2 regions of the Salinispora sp. CH2A1_6 genome follow, and region 1 is predicted to be linked to the other one. Evidence: riboswitches for the same ligand, from Rfam matches in the RefSeq annotation. Region 1 holds a riboswitch; the other holds the start of a gene.
The links. Region 1 has a riboswitch for cobalamin ahead of AC1UKG_RS17030 (ribonucleoside-diphosphate reductase subunit alpha). Riboswitches for the same ligand answer to the same signal wherever they lie in the genome.
Positions count from the first base shown of each region.

Region 1 (7,145 bases):
GAGGCCACGGTGATGAGCAGGATGCCGGGGAGCAGGTAGTTCACATAGCTATCCGACCCGGCCTCGACCGCACCGCCGAAGACGTAGACGAAGAGCAGCATGAGGGCGATCGGCGTGATCGCCGTCGTGATGATGGTGTCCGGGCTGCGGCCGATGTGGCGCAGGGAGCGCTGGGTCAGGGCGGTGGTGTCGCTGAGGAAGGTGCCGGTCATCGGGGGTCCTTAGCTGCTCGTACCGGTGCGGTGGACACGGTCGGCACGGCGGTGTCCCCGCCGCCGACGATGGCCAGGAAGATGTCCTCCAGGGACGGCTGCTTCTCGACGTACTCCACGGTCGCGGGCGGGAACAGCCGCCGGAGTTCGGCGAGCGTGCCGTTGGCGATGACCCGCCCCTCGTGCAGGACCGCGATCCGGTCCGCGAGCTGCTCGGCCTCGTCCAGATACTGGGTGGTGAGCAGCACCGTCGTACCCTGGCCGGCGAGTTCCCGGACGGCCTGCCACACCTCCAGCCGCGCCTGCGGGTCCAGCCCGGTCGTCGGCTCGTCGAGGAAGATCACCGGTGGTTTCCCGACCAGACTCATCGCGAGGTCGAGGCGACGACGCATCCCACCCGAGTACGTCGCCACCCGGCGGTTCGCCGCGTCGGTGAGGGCGAAGCGGGCCAGCAGGTCATCCGCGACCCGGCCCGGCTCCCGCTGCCGCCGCAACCGGGCGACCAGCACCAGATTCTCCCGCCCGCTGAGAACCTCGTCGACCGCGGCGAACTGCCCGGTCAGGCTGATCGACGCACGCACCTTTCCCGCCTGCGCGGCAACGTCGAAGCCGTTCACGGTGGCCGCACCGGCATCCGGGCGCAGCAGCGTGGACAGAATCCGTACCACCGTGGTCTTGCCCGCCCCGTTGGAGCCGAGCAGCGCGAAGACACTGCCCGGCGCGACGTCGAAGTCGACGCCGCGTAGCACCTGCAGCTCCTGGAAGGACTTGTGTAGGCCGCGTACCTGGATCGCCGGCTTCCGGATCCGCCCCGGTGCCTGCTGGAGATCTATCGACATGACGCCAGCGTGCAAGGTTGACGCTGCGTCAAGGTCAAGCCCACACCGCAGACCGCGACCAGGACGCAGCCGCAGCGGCTACGGCCGCGACCCGCCCACATCCAGGCGGACCGCGCCGAGGTGGTGCCAGAAGACCCCGGGATGCTCCCGGCCAGCGCACTCCCCGGCGCTCACATCCGCGCCCCGCTCCGGATCAGAAGTCGTCGTCGAAGGTAACGCTCCCGCTGACGCCCATCTGGTACGCCGACACCCGCCGCTCGAAGAAGTTCGACAACTCCTGTACGTCCTGCAACTCCATGAAGGCGAACGGGTTCTGGCTGCCGTACATCGGGGTGATCCCCAGCGTGACCAGCCGCCGGTCCGCGACGTGCTGGAGGTATTCCCGCATGTCGGTCAGGGAGAGCCCGGACACCCCCTGCTCGAGCAGGTCCGCGGCGAACTGGACCTCGCAGTCGACCGCCTCCGCCATCATCTCCCTGACCTGCTGCTCCAGGTCGGCGTCGAAGAGGTCCGGCTCCTCGGCGCGGGCGGTCTCCACCACGTCGAAGGCGAAGGCCATGTGCATGGACTCGTCGCGGAACACCCAGTTGGTGCCGGACGCGAGGCCGTTGAGCAGACCCCGGGAGCGGAGGAAGTAGACGTAGGCGAAGGCGCCGTAGAAGAACAGGCCCTCGATGCAGGCGGCGAAGCAGATCAGGTTGAGCAGAAACGCCCGCCGGTCCACCCGGGTCCGCAGCTCCCGCAGCTCGAAGATCGAGTCGATCCACCGGAAGCAGAACTCGGCCTTGCGCGCGATCGAGGGGATGTTCTCCACCGCCGCGAACGCCGCGAACCGCTCCTTCTCCTCTGGCACATAGGTGTCCAGCAGGTTCAGATAAAACTGGACGTGCACCGCCTCCTCGAAGAGCTGCCGGGACAGGTAGAGCCGGCCCTCCGGGGAGTTGACGTGCTGGTAGAGGTTGAGCACCAGGTTGTTGGCGACGATCGTGTCGCCGGTGGCGAAGAACGCGACCAGCCGGGACACCAGGTGCCGCTCGGCCGGGGAGAGCTTCGCCAGGTCGGCGAGGTCGGAGTGCAGGTCCACCTCCTCCACCGTCCAGGTGTTCTTGATCGCCTCCTTGAACCGGTCGAAAAAGTGCGGGTACCGCATCGGGCGCAGGGTCAGGTCCATGCCAGGGTCAAGCAGCAGCTGCCGCTCGCCAACGGCTTCGGCGGTACGGGCCTCGGCGGTCGCGGTACGGGTCTCGGCGTCGGTGGTCATTGGCATGCCTCGCAGCTTTCGGGGTTTTCCAGGGAGCAGGCCAGCGCCTCGGCGTCGGCCCCGGCGGAGCTCGACGGGGTCGGGGTGACGGCGACGGTGGCCTGCTGGATCCGCGTCGCGGGACGGGACCGCAGGTAGTAGGTGGTCTTCAGCCCGGACTTCCAGGCGTACAGGTACATCGAGGAGAGCTTGCCGATCGTCGGCGCGGCCAGGAACAGGTTCAGCGACTGCGACTGGTCGATGTACGGGGCGCGGGCCGCCGCCAGGTCGATCAGCGCCCGCTGCGGAAGCTCCCACGCCGTCCGGAACAGTTCCCGCACCTCGGCGGGGAGCTCGGCGATGCCCTGCACCGACCCCTCCGCCCGCTTGATCTCGTCCCGGATCGGGGCCGTCCACAACCCGCGCGCCTTCAGCTCACCGACCAGGTACGTGTTGACCTGCAGGAACTCACCGGACATGGTTTCGCGCTTGAACAGGTTGGACACCTGCGGCTCGATGCACTCGTAACAGCCGGCGATCGAGGCGATCGTCGCGGTCGGGGCGATCGCCACCAACAGCGAGTTCCGCAGACCGTGCTCCGCGACCCGAGCCTTCAGCTCGACCCACCGCTTCGGCTGCGCCGGCTCGACCCCCCACAGCTCCGGGTGCAGCTCGCCCCGGGCGGCGCGGGTCTCGGCGTACGCGGGATGCGGGCCGAACCGCTCGGCGAGCCCGGCGGAGGCCTCCAGGGCGGTCAGGAAGATCTCCTCCTGCACCCGGGTGGACAGCTCCCGCGCCTCGGCCGAGTCGAACGGCAGCCGCAGCGTGAAGAAGGCGTCCTGCAGCCCCATCAGCCCGAGCCCGACCGGCCGCCAACGCGGGTTGGAGGCCGCCGCCTGCTCGGCCGGGTAGTAGTTGATGTCGATCACGCGGTCGAGGAAGACCATCGCGGTACGAACGGTCTCCCGCAGCTTCGCCCAGTCCACCCCGTCGGTGCTGACGTGGGCGCCCAGGTTGACCGAGCCCAGGTTGCAGACCGCGGTCTCGGCGTCGTTGTTGACCTCAAGGATCTCGGTGCAGAGATTCGACAGGTGAATCGTGTTGCCGGGCTCCCCGGTCTGGTTGGACAGCGCATTCGCGCGGTCCTTGAAGGTCATCCACCCGTTGCCGGTCTGCGCCAGGGTGCGCATCATCCGCCCGTACAGGTCCCGGGCCTTGACCGTACGGACCGCCTTCTTCTCCGCTACCCGGTAGGCGGCGTCGAACTCCGCGCCGTACAGGTCGGGCAACTCCGGGGCGTCGGACGGGTCGACCAGCGACCAGTCGCCGTCCGCCTCGACCCGGCGCATGAACTCGTCCGGCAGCCAGTTGGCCAGGTTCAGGTTGTGCGTACGCCGGGCGTCCTCGCCGGTGTTGTCCCGCAGCTCCAGGAACTCCTCGATATCGGGGTGCCAGGGCTCCAGGTAGACGCAGGCCGCGCCCTTGCGCCGGCCGCCCTGGTTGACCGCGGCGACACCGGCGTCGAGGGTCTTCAGGAACGGCACGATGCCGTTCGACCGGCCGTTCGTCCCCCGGATCAGCGCGCCCCGGCCGCGCACCCGCGACCAGGCGATGCCGATGCCGCCGGAGAACTTCGACAGCTTCGCGACCTGGTGGTACCGCTGGTAGATGGAGTCCAGCTCGTCGCGGGGCGAGTCGACCAGGAAACACGACGACATCTGGGTGTGCCGGGTGCCGGAGTTGAACAACGTCGGTGAGCTGGGCAGGTACGCCAGCGACGACATCAGCCGGTAGAACCCGATCGCCTCGGCCGGCGTCCGCGACAGCCCGCAGGCCACCCGCAGCAGCCAGTACTGCGGGGTCTCCACCACCAGCCGCGACTGCGGGTGCCGCAGCAGGTAGCGGTCCGCGACCGTGCGCAGCCCGAAGTACTCGAACCGCAGGTCACCGGCGGGGTCCACCGCATCGTCCAGCTTGCGGGCGTTGCGGGACACGAAGGCGGCGGTGTCGTCGCTGATCAGCCCGAGGTCGTGGGCGTACCGGATGGACTGGCTGAAGCTCGCGACCTGCTGCCCCCGGACCTCCTTGTCCACATAGGCGGCCAGCAGTCGTGCCGCCAGTTTCGAATACTGCGGCTCCTCGCCGATCAGCTCCGCCGCCGTCTGGATCGACAGTCGGTCCAGCTCGGCCGTGGTCGCCCCGTCGTACAGGCCGCTGATCGTCTTGGTCGCCACCCGCAGCGGGTCCACCTCGTTCAGGTCGCCGACCCACCGCTCCACCGCGCGGACGATCTTGTTGACGTCCACCGGCTCGGTGTCGCCGTTGCGCTTGCGGACCTCCATCACCTGCCGCCGCTGCTGCTGCGCCGCACCGGCCGGACCGTCCGTGGCGCGTTCCCGCGTCGTCGTCATCTCCCCCTCCTCCACCTGCCGACACAGTCGACGAACGCGCAGGGGACACCACGATCATTCGCCCGGTGGCTGACCACACCGGGCGGCTGCGGGTGTCGGCCGTCCCGCGCGGCCGCCAACCGCCGCACGCGACGCGTGCGGCGCGCTGGCAGGTCTTCGGACTCGCGGGCACGCCCGGGGGACCCGGTCGCCTACCGGCCGTCGCTTCCCAGGCTTCGATCAGCCCAGTGCGTGATGACGGCTTTCGTTCCCACTCACCGCTGCGGGGCAGTCCCGGACTTCCACCGGGTTCCCTCTTGCCTCGGCCGCTCCCGGTGGGAGCGCCGAACCAGCTGCGGGAGACACCATATATGCCTCCCCCATCCGGCATGCAACACCAGATGTCGTGTCGGCGTGTCAGCGGCTGAGAAACTGCCCCAGGGCGCGCACCCAGGCGTCCCGGTCTTCCAGGTGGACGTCGTGCCCGGCGCCGGCAACAACCACCTGCTCGACATCCGGACGCAGGGACACCATGCGCCGCACCTCGGCGGCGGGAATGATCCCGTGCTCGCCAAACACCAGCAGGGTGGGGGCCTGCACCCGCTGCCACTCGTCCCAGCAGGCCCGGTCGGCGACGGCCGCGATGGCATCCCGCATCACCGCCGCCTCGAATCGCGGCCAGAGCCCGTCCGGGCGCCGGTCCAGGTCCCGCAGCCAGGCCTGGGCCACCGGGGTGTCGCCCAGAAACTCGGCGGCCTGGCGACCATCGGCGAACGGCACCGGCCACGAGGCGAAGAAGGCGCCCAGCTCGGCCGGGTAGTCCCCCCGCTCCTCGCGGCCCCCGACCCCGCCCTCCAGCAGCACCAGCCGACGCACCAGCTCGGGATACACGGCGGCGAAGAGCAGCGCGGTGTGCCCACCCATCGACTGACCCACGACCGTCACCGGTGCACCGTCAGCGAGCTCCGCGACGACGGCAAGCACATCCTCGACGTACGCCCGGCGGGAGAGGTCCTGCGGCCGCCGGGTCGAGTGGCCGTGCCCGCGCTGATCCACCACGACCACGCGGTGCTCCGGTAGCAGCGCCTCCGCCGTCGGCACCAACTCCGCCGCGCTGCCCGCCAGCCCGTGCAACAGCACGACCACCTCGTCGCCGGAGCCGCCAACGAGGCAGGACAGCGCCACTCCGTCCCGATGGACCGTCACCCGCTGCACCGTACGAACTCCCTCACCCTGGCGACCCGGAAAGCGCCGTTACCCTACTCAGGCCTGCCGTTGGTTCTCAATGGACTTCAGCAGGGCGTGATGCGTCCGCTCGTCGGCAGCCACGACCAGACCGCCCAGACCGGAGTGGGGTGGCCGTCCGTCGAGTCCGGAGACCACGCAACCCGCCGCCGCACAGAGGGCGATCCCGGCGGCGAAGTGCACACTGTCCCGCAGCTGGTGGCCGTCGGTGACGTAGCCGGCACGACGGCCGGCGGCGACCCAGGTCACGGCCAGGGTGGTGGAGAGCACCCGGGGGCGAAACCGTGCGGTGAAGCCGGCATCGGTGAGGATCCGAGCGGCGTGGAAGGCCTCCCCGTTGGGAAACGGCGGATCCAGGTTGAGGTCCACCAGCGCGGAGTCGGCCGAGGGAACGAGCCGCTCGTCCGTACCGCCCCGACGGACGTGGGCGGCGGTGCCGTCGGTCCAGAACACCTCGTCGTTGAAGGGGTCAGCCGCGGCGGCCACCACTGGCTGCGTACCGGCCTGCAGCGCCACATTGACCGCGACCAGCATGCTGCGCACCGCGTAGTTCAAGGTCCCGCACAACGGGTCAACCAGCCACCGACGTCCGCTGCCACCGGTGCCGGTGCGCCCGCTCTCCTCCCCCACCAGGAGGTCATCCGGACGCGCCGCGCGGAGGATGTCCAGGATCGTCTTTTCCGCTGCGAGGTCGGCTGTGGTGGCGAAATCTCCGGCCCCCTTCGAAAACCGGGTCAGCGTAGCTCCATAGTGGGCGCGGACGACCGTAGCTCCCGCCGACGCCGCCTCGATCGCCAACGCCTGATCTGTGATCGACATACCCGACACCATAGATACACGTTGAGCCGCGACACAGCCTTCCGGCCCAGCCATGGATCCGGCCGGCGGGAGCCGAAGGTTTCAGACTGTCTGGTGGGCGAGAACCGACTGGAGGGCCTTGATCAGGCCCGTCGTCCTGGGGTCCGGGGCCATGGTGACGCGCAGCCCGTTCGTGACGTACCCGAAGGCGATCCCACTGGCCGGGTCGGCGTAGCCGAGTGAGCCGCCGTGCCCGGGGAAGCCGAAGGCGGTCGGTGACCACCAGGGCTGCTCCGGCAGGGGCAGGCCGAAGCCGAGCGCCGGCCGGGTCGGCACCCGCAGCACCTGGTCAACGCCGTTGGCCTGTTCGCGGGTGGCGGCAGCGAGAGTGGCCGGGTCGAGAATCCGGACGCCGTCAACC
Region 1 is NZ_JBXEDG010000012.1:315,704-322,848, forward strand. It holds gene AC1UKG_RS17015 (ABC transporter permease) at 1-212, opposite strand, end outside; gene AC1UKG_RS17020 (ABC transporter ATP-binding protein) at 209-1,051, opposite strand; gene AC1UKG_RS17025 (ribonucleotide-diphosphate reductase subunit beta) at 1,245-2,312, opposite strand; gene AC1UKG_RS17030 (ribonucleoside-diphosphate reductase subunit alpha) at 2,309-4,702, opposite strand; cobalamin riboswitch at 4,833-5,050, opposite strand; gene AC1UKG_RS17035 (alpha/beta fold hydrolase) at 5,099-5,896, opposite strand; gene AC1UKG_RS17040 (inositol monophosphatase family protein) at 5,945-6,745, opposite strand; gene AC1UKG_RS17045 (serine hydrolase domain-containing protein) at 6,827-7,145, opposite strand, start outside.

Region 2 (7,145 bases), on a different contig from region 1:
CGGGTTCCGCCCGGTCGAGCGCAACACCCGGTACGACGTCGTGCGCGAGTACGACGCCGCGCCCTCGCTCGCCGAGCGTCGCGCCCAGCCGCAGCAGGTGTGGGCCTGATCGTGCTGGTTGGCGGTTCGCGTACCCTCGTAGGGCTATGACCGAGCAGCGCAACAGAATTCCCCGGCGAGATTCCGAGGGGCGCGTGTTGACCCTGGGGGACCTGCTCGGGGTGAGCCTGGCCGGCTGGGTTATCGGGGTGCTCGCGCTGGTGGCACTGGACTGGGGCGTCACCTCGCTCGGTTCGGGGGATTTCGGCCAGGCCAACGGGTGGTTGGCGGTGATCCTGCCGGCCTGGCTCTACTGGGATGACTTCCGTGCCTGGGGGTTCGGTGCCGCCCGGGTGGTGGCGGGCCTGGCGGCCGGGGCCGTGGGGCTGACCCTCGGTCTGGTGGTGGCCGGTTTCACCGTTGACCTGCCGCCGGTGTTCTCCGGCGGGTTGGGTGCGGCGACCTTCACCGTGGGGTACGCGGTGGTGTGGTTCCACGGCGTGCGGTGGCTCGCCCGGAGGACGGGCTGAGGCCGCCCGCTGACGGCGGAGAACGGAGTACGGAGATGAGCGCGGCGGTCAAGTACACGCTGGGCCGGATCGGACTGTTTGTCGTCGTGCTGGCGGCCCTGTGGTTCGTGGAGTTGAATCTCTTCATCAAGCTGATGGTGGCGTTGATCTTCTCGGCGGCGCTCTCCTTCTTCCTGCTGCGGCCGTGGCGGGAGGAGATGGCCGAGGAGATGGCCGCCGCCACCGAGCGGCGGCGCGCGGAGAAGGAGCGGCTGCGTTCCGCGCTGGCCGGCGAGGACGACGCGGGGACGGATGCGACGGAGCCGGGCGGCGACGCGCCGAAGTCCTGATCTCTGGCCGGGAAACTCGGGCCGTCGCCGGGATCGACGTGGCGGGCCCGTCGGGCCGGGATGTCCCGGCTTCGGCGGCGGGGCCTCCAGGCAGCAAGAACGCGGTACCGGCGGGATCATTGCCTAATTTATAGATGTAAGAATATTGATATGACCATGCGCTGAGTGGTGGAGTGTGCGGTACCAGGCGGGAAAGCTTTCCCGCGCTCATCAGGAGGTTGTCTATGGCCTTCCGCACCCCCACCCTTCGCCGCCGCCTCGCGCTCGTCGTCGCCGCGGGGTTCGGCCTGCTCACCTTTGCCGCAGCACCGGTCTCCGCGAACACCACGCCAGACCCCACCGGTGAGTCGGCCGCCGTCCAGTACCGGGTGCTCGGCCCGCGTACCCTGACCGACCGCAGCGCGGTGGCCAGCACCGGCGCCGCGATCGACTACTCCGAGCACGGCGTCCTGCACGTCTCCGCCACCGCCGCCGAGGCCGCCGCGATCACGCGGCTGGGCTTCGAGCTGGAGGAGGTTCCGGTAACGCTCACCGACCACGATCACGACCACGGGGAAGTCGGCACCTTCGACTTTCCGCCCGCCGACTCCGACTACCACAACTACGCCGAGCTGACGGCGGTGGTGAACCAGGTGGTGGCGGACCACCCCAGCATCGCGCGGAAGATCAGCATCGGCACCTCGTACGAGGGCCGGGACCTGATGGCGGTGAAGATCTCCGACAACGTCGGGACCGACGAGGACGAACCGGAGATTCTCTTCAACTCCCAGCAGCACGCCCGGGAGCACCTCACCGTGGAGATGGCGATCTACCTGCTCAACCTCTTCACCGACAACTACGGCAGTAACTCCCGGGTCACCAATGTGGTCAACAGCCGGGAGCTGTGGATCGTCCCGACCGTGAACCCGGACGGCAGCGAGTACGACATCGCCACCGGCTCGTACCGGTCGTGGCGCAAGAACCGGCAGCCGAACAGCGGCTCGTCCTGGGTCGGCACCGACCTGAACCGCAACTGGGACTACCTCTGGGGCTGCTGCGGCGGCTCCTCCGGCTCCCCCTCGTCGAACACCTACCGGGGCCCGTCGCCCTTCTCCGCCCCGGAGACTGATGCGGTGCGCGACTTCGTGGACAGCCGGGTCGTGGGCGGAGTCCAGCAGATCAAGGCCAACATCGACTTTCACACCTACTCCGAACTGGTGCTCTGGCCATTCGGCTACACGTACAGCAACACCGCCCCGGGAATGACGGCCGACCAGTACAACACCTTCGCCACCATCGGCGGGGAGATGGCGGCCACCAACGGCTACACCCCGCAGCAGTCCAGCGACCTCTACATCACCGATGGCAGCAGCATCGACTGGATGTGGGGGGCGCACGGGATCTGGGCGTACACCTTCGAGCTGTACCCCGGCTCCGCCGCGGGCGGCGGCTTCTACCCACCCGATGAGGTCATCCCGGCGGAGACCGCCCGCAACCGCGAAGCGGTGCTGCTCCTCTCCGAGTACGCCGACTGCCCGTACCGGGCGATCGGCAAGGAGGACCAGTACTGCGGCGGTGGCGGCGGGGAGACGGTCTGGGCGGACACCTTCGAGACCGCGACCGGCTGGACGATCAACCCTAACGGCACCGACACCGCCACCACCGGTGAGTGGGAGCGGGGTGCCGCCCAGGCGACCAGCTACTCCGGCGCCAAGCAGCTCACCCCGTACGCGGGCGGCAACGACCTGGTCACCGGCCGGCTCGCCGGCTCCTCGGCGGGCACCCACGACATCGACGGCGGCGTGACCAGCGCCCGCTCCCCGGCGGTGGCCCTGCCGTCGAGCGGCACGCTGACCCTCTCGTTGGCCTGGTACCTGGCGCACTACTCGAACGCCTCCTCGGCCGACTACTTCCGGGTCAGCGTCGTGCACAGCGGCGGCACCACCACCCTGCTCAACCAGGCGGGGGCGGCGACCAACCGCAGCGCCTCCTGGTCGGTGGCCAACCTCGACCTGACGCCGTACGCCGGCCAGTCGGTCCAGATCCAGGTGGCGGCGGCGGACGCCGCCGGCGGGAGCCTCGTCGAGGCAGCCGTCGACAACGTCACCATCACCGTTTCCTGAGTCCAGGTGGGGGCCCTGTCCCGGGGCCCCCACCCCACCTCGTCACACGTCTGCGGCCAACGCCGGGCTCCGGCCCGACCGTGCGCTACGGTGCTACCGACCATCCCGCAGCGAAGCCGGTGCGAAACCGGCACTGTCCCGCAACTGTGATGCCCCGGGCGTGTCCCGGGGACGAGTCAGGTCGCCTGCGGTCGGTCGCGATACGCGCTCTCGAGGAAGGGCGCCTCGTGGACGGGCACCTCGGTCCCTGTCGGCGAAGCACCAACTCCTCGACCGACAGGAGGCCCGATGTCCAGACGTACCCCCCGGTTCTTCACCGCGGCCCTCGCGGTGGCCGCGCTCGCACTCGGCGGCTGCGCCGAGAACACCACCGACTCCCCCGCAGCCGACGACGGCGCGTCCAGCGCCGCGACCTTCCCGGTGACCGTCGGCTCGCTGACGCTGGACGAGCAGCCGGAGAAGATCGTCTCGCTGTCGCCGACCGCCACCGAGATGCTCTTCGCGATCGGGGCGGGGCCGCAGGTCGTCGCGGTCGACGACAACTCCAACCATCCGGCGGAGGCGCCGCAGACCGATCTCTCCGGCTTCCAGCCGAACGCCGAGGCGATCGCCGCCCACAACCCCGACCTGGTGCTGCTCGCCAACGACCAGAACAAGATCGTGGACCAGCTCACCACGCTGAGGATCCCGGTCTTCCTCACCCCGGCGGCGGTCACGCTGGACGACACCTATCGGCAGCTCACCGAGGTGGGCGCGCTGACCGGGCACCCCGCCGAGGCCGCCGACGTGGTCAGCCAGATGCGGGACGACATCGCGGAGTTGGTCGCCGACCTGCCCCAGCGGGCGGAGAAGCTGACCTACTTCCACGAGCTCAGCCCCGAGCTGTACACCGCCACCAGCAAGACCTTCATCGGCTCGCTCTACGCGCTCGCCGGGCTCGAGAACATCGCCGACCCGGCCGACGCGGACGGCGCGAGCGGCGGTTACCCGCAGCTCTCCGAGGAGGTCATCGTCAAGGCCAACCCGGACTTCGTCTTCCTCGCCGACACCAAGTGCTGCCAGCAGAGCGTCGCGTCGGTCCAGGCCCGACCCGGCTGGGCGACGATCACCGCCGTGCAGGAGAACCACGTCGTCGCGCTCGACGACGACATCGCCTCCCGGTGGGGCCCGCGCGTCGTTGACCTGCTCCGCACCATCATCGAGGCGACCGCCAAGGTCCCCGCGTGACGCTGGACCGGCGGCGGTAGTAAGGCCTTCTCATGCGGCAGGTGGTAACCCAGCGCCCCTCCGGCCAGCCGGAGGGGCGGCCGGACGTGGCTCAGCCAGCCGGGCTGCGGCCCGGCTGGCTCGTCGCCGGGCTGGCCGCGGTCCTGGCCGCCCTGGTGGCGGGCGTCTCCCTGGGCCCGGTCAGCCTGCCGCCCGGCAGCGTCGCGGTCGAGCTGCTGAACCTTCTCCCCGGGGTCGGCCTCGACAGTGGGCTCACCGAGCGGGAGATCGCCATCGTCACCGAGCTGCGCCTGCCCCGGGCCGTACTCGGCCTGCTCGTCGGCGGGTTACTCGCCCTGGCCGGCGGCGCCTACCAGGGCGTCTTCCGCAACCCGCTGGCCGACCCGTACCTGCTCGGGGTCGCGGCCGGCGCCGGGTTCGCGGTCACCGTGGTGATCACCGCTGGCGGCGTCGGCGGGGCGCTCACCGGGCTGCCGGTCACCGTCCCGCTGGCCGCGTTCGTCGGCGCGATCGGCGCGGTCACGTTGACCTACCTGCTCGGCTCCGCCGGTGGCCGAAGCCGATCACCGGCGACCCTGATCCTGGCCGGGGTGGCGGTCTCCGCCTTCCTCTCCGCCGGCCAGACGTACCTGCTGCAACGCAACTCAGACAGCATCCAACAGGTCTATGCCTGGCTGCTGGGGAGACTCGCCACCGCCGGCTGGCACGATGTGTGGCTGGTCCTGCCATACTTCCTGCTGACCGCCGTGGTGGTCCTGCTGCACCGGCGGGAGCTGGACGTTCTCTCGGTCGGCGACGACGAGGCGACCAGCCTGGGCCTGCACCCGCAACGGTCCCGCTACCTGTTGATCGCCGCCGCCTCGCTCGGGACGGCCGCCGCGGTCTCCGCGTCCGGGCTGATCGGCTTCGTCGGAATCATCGTGCCGCACGCCGTACGACTGCTCGCCGGCGCCAGCTACCGGGTGATCCTGCCGCTGTCGATGCTCTTCGGCGGGGCGTTCCTGGCGCTGACCGACGTGGTCGCCCGTACCGCCGCCGCCCCCGAGGAGATCCCGATCGGCGTGGTGACCGCTCTGCTCGGCGGCCCGTTCTTCGTCCTGGTCCTGCGCAGCGCCCGGCGGGTGCTGGGATGAGCGCACCGGCGGTGGCGGTACGCGACCTGCGGGTCCGGCTGGCCGGCGTACCCATCCTGACCGGAGTCGACCTGACCGTCGCCGCGGGCGAGTGGGTGACCGTGATCGGCCCGAACGGTGCCGGCAAGTCGACGTTGCTGCGCGCCGTCGGCGGCCTGCTGCCCACCGAGGGAGCGGTCTCCCTCTTCGGTACGCCGATCCAGCAGCTGCGTCGCCGGGAGCGGGCCCGGGTGGTGGCGACCATGGCCCAGTCGCCGGTGGTGCCGGCCGGGATGTCGGTCCTGGACTACGTGCTGCTCGGCCGCACCCCGTACATCGCGCCGCTGGGCCGGGAGTCCCCCGCCGACCTGGCCGCCGCACACGATGTCCTGGACCGGCTGGACCTCACCGGATTCCACAACCGGGAACTGGCCACCCTCTCCGGTGGCGAGCGGCAGCGCGTCTTCCTGGCCCGAGCCTTCGCCCAGGGGGCCACCCTGCTGCTGCTCGACGAACCGACCAGCGCGCTGGACATCGGCCACCAACAGGACGTCCTCGAACTGGTCGACCAGCTCCGCCGGGCGCATGGCCTGACCGTGGTCGCGACCATGCACGATCTCTCCATCGCCGGCGAGTACGCCGACCGGATGGTGCTCCTCGCGGACGGTCACGTGGCCGCCGTCGGCAGCCCCGGGGAGGTGCTCACGACGGAGCTGCTGGCTCGCCACTACCGCGCGACCGTGAAGGTGATCGAGGGCGAGCACGGCCCACTGGTGGTACCCGTCCGCCCCTCCTCCGCACCCGACGGGATGCCGAAGGTCAGGGCGGGGTGATCGCGTTGAAGAGGGCACCCTGTGGGTCGCGCAGGGCCGTGCAGCGACCGGCCGCGGTGTCGCGGGGCGGCACCAGGATCGCCCCGCCCAGGGCGGCGGCCCGGGCGGCGGTCGCGTCCACGTCCGCCACTCCGAAGTACACCGACCAGTACGCGGGTGCGCCGGCCGGGAAGTCGCCGAGCGGCGTGGTCATCCCGGCGACGATCTGGCTGCCGAGGCGCCAGCCGGTGTGCCCCGTCGCACCGGTTGGCGGCTCGTCCGGCTGCCAGCCGAAGACCAGCTCGTAGAAGACCTTCGCGCCCTCCGGGTCCGGGGTGACCAGTTCGGTCCAGCTCATCGCCCCCGGTACTCCGAAGACCTCGCCGCCGGGCATCGTCACCGGCTGCCACACACACAGCGTCGCGCCCGCCGGGTCGCTCAACACCGCCATCCGGCCCCGGTCGAACACGTCGAAGGGGGGCACCACCAGCTGTCCGCCGGCCTCCTCGACCCGCGCGGCCACCAGGTCAGCGTCGTCGGCGGCGACGTAGATCGACCAGATCGGCACCTGCTCGGGAATGGCCGGCGGCCCAGCACCCGCCACCGCCTGGCCGTGGCGGAGGAAGTCGGTGTAGCCGTCCGATTCGGGCTCGGGCGTGATCCGGCCGGTCCAGCCGAACAGCTCCGGGTAGAAGCGGCGCGCGTCGTCGAGGTCCGGCGTGGCCAGGTCGGCCCAGCAGGGGGTGCCCGCCGGAACGATGCCCACGTCAACCCCCTCTCGTCCGGGGCGGGCCACGGTGGCTCGCCCCGACCGCATGATGACACTGCCACAGCCCGTCCGGTGGGAAATGGGCAAACGTCAACGCGAACAGGTGACTCGGGCTTGCGTGCTGCCTGGCTTCTGGTGGCTTCGCAGCGGCTGGACCCCACGTGGGCCACCAGATGCGTTCCTGAACAAGATGCTAAATCTGTCCCCGAATAACCCCTGGCTGAT
Region 2 is NZ_JBXEDG010000016.1:53,868-61,012, forward strand. It holds gene mqnE (aminofutalosine synthase MqnE) at 1-109, shown strand, start outside; gene AC1UKG_RS21140 (hypothetical protein) at 147-569, shown strand; gene AC1UKG_RS21145 (DUF4229 domain-containing protein) at 605-898, shown strand; gene AC1UKG_RS21150 (M14 family metallopeptidase) at 1,123-3,000, shown strand; cobalamin riboswitch at 3,084-3,207, shown strand; gene AC1UKG_RS21155 (ABC transporter substrate-binding protein) at 3,289-4,227, shown strand; gene AC1UKG_RS21160 (iron ABC transporter permease) at 4,260-5,360, shown strand; gene AC1UKG_RS21165 (ABC transporter ATP-binding protein) at 5,357-6,172, shown strand; gene AC1UKG_RS21170 (VOC family protein) at 6,159-6,917, opposite strand.
Region 2: linked by a shared signal. The riboswitch ahead of AC1UKG_RS21155 (ABC transporter substrate-binding protein) and the one ahead of AC1UKG_RS17030 (ribonucleoside-diphosphate reductase subunit alpha) in region 1 are both predicted to bind cobalamin.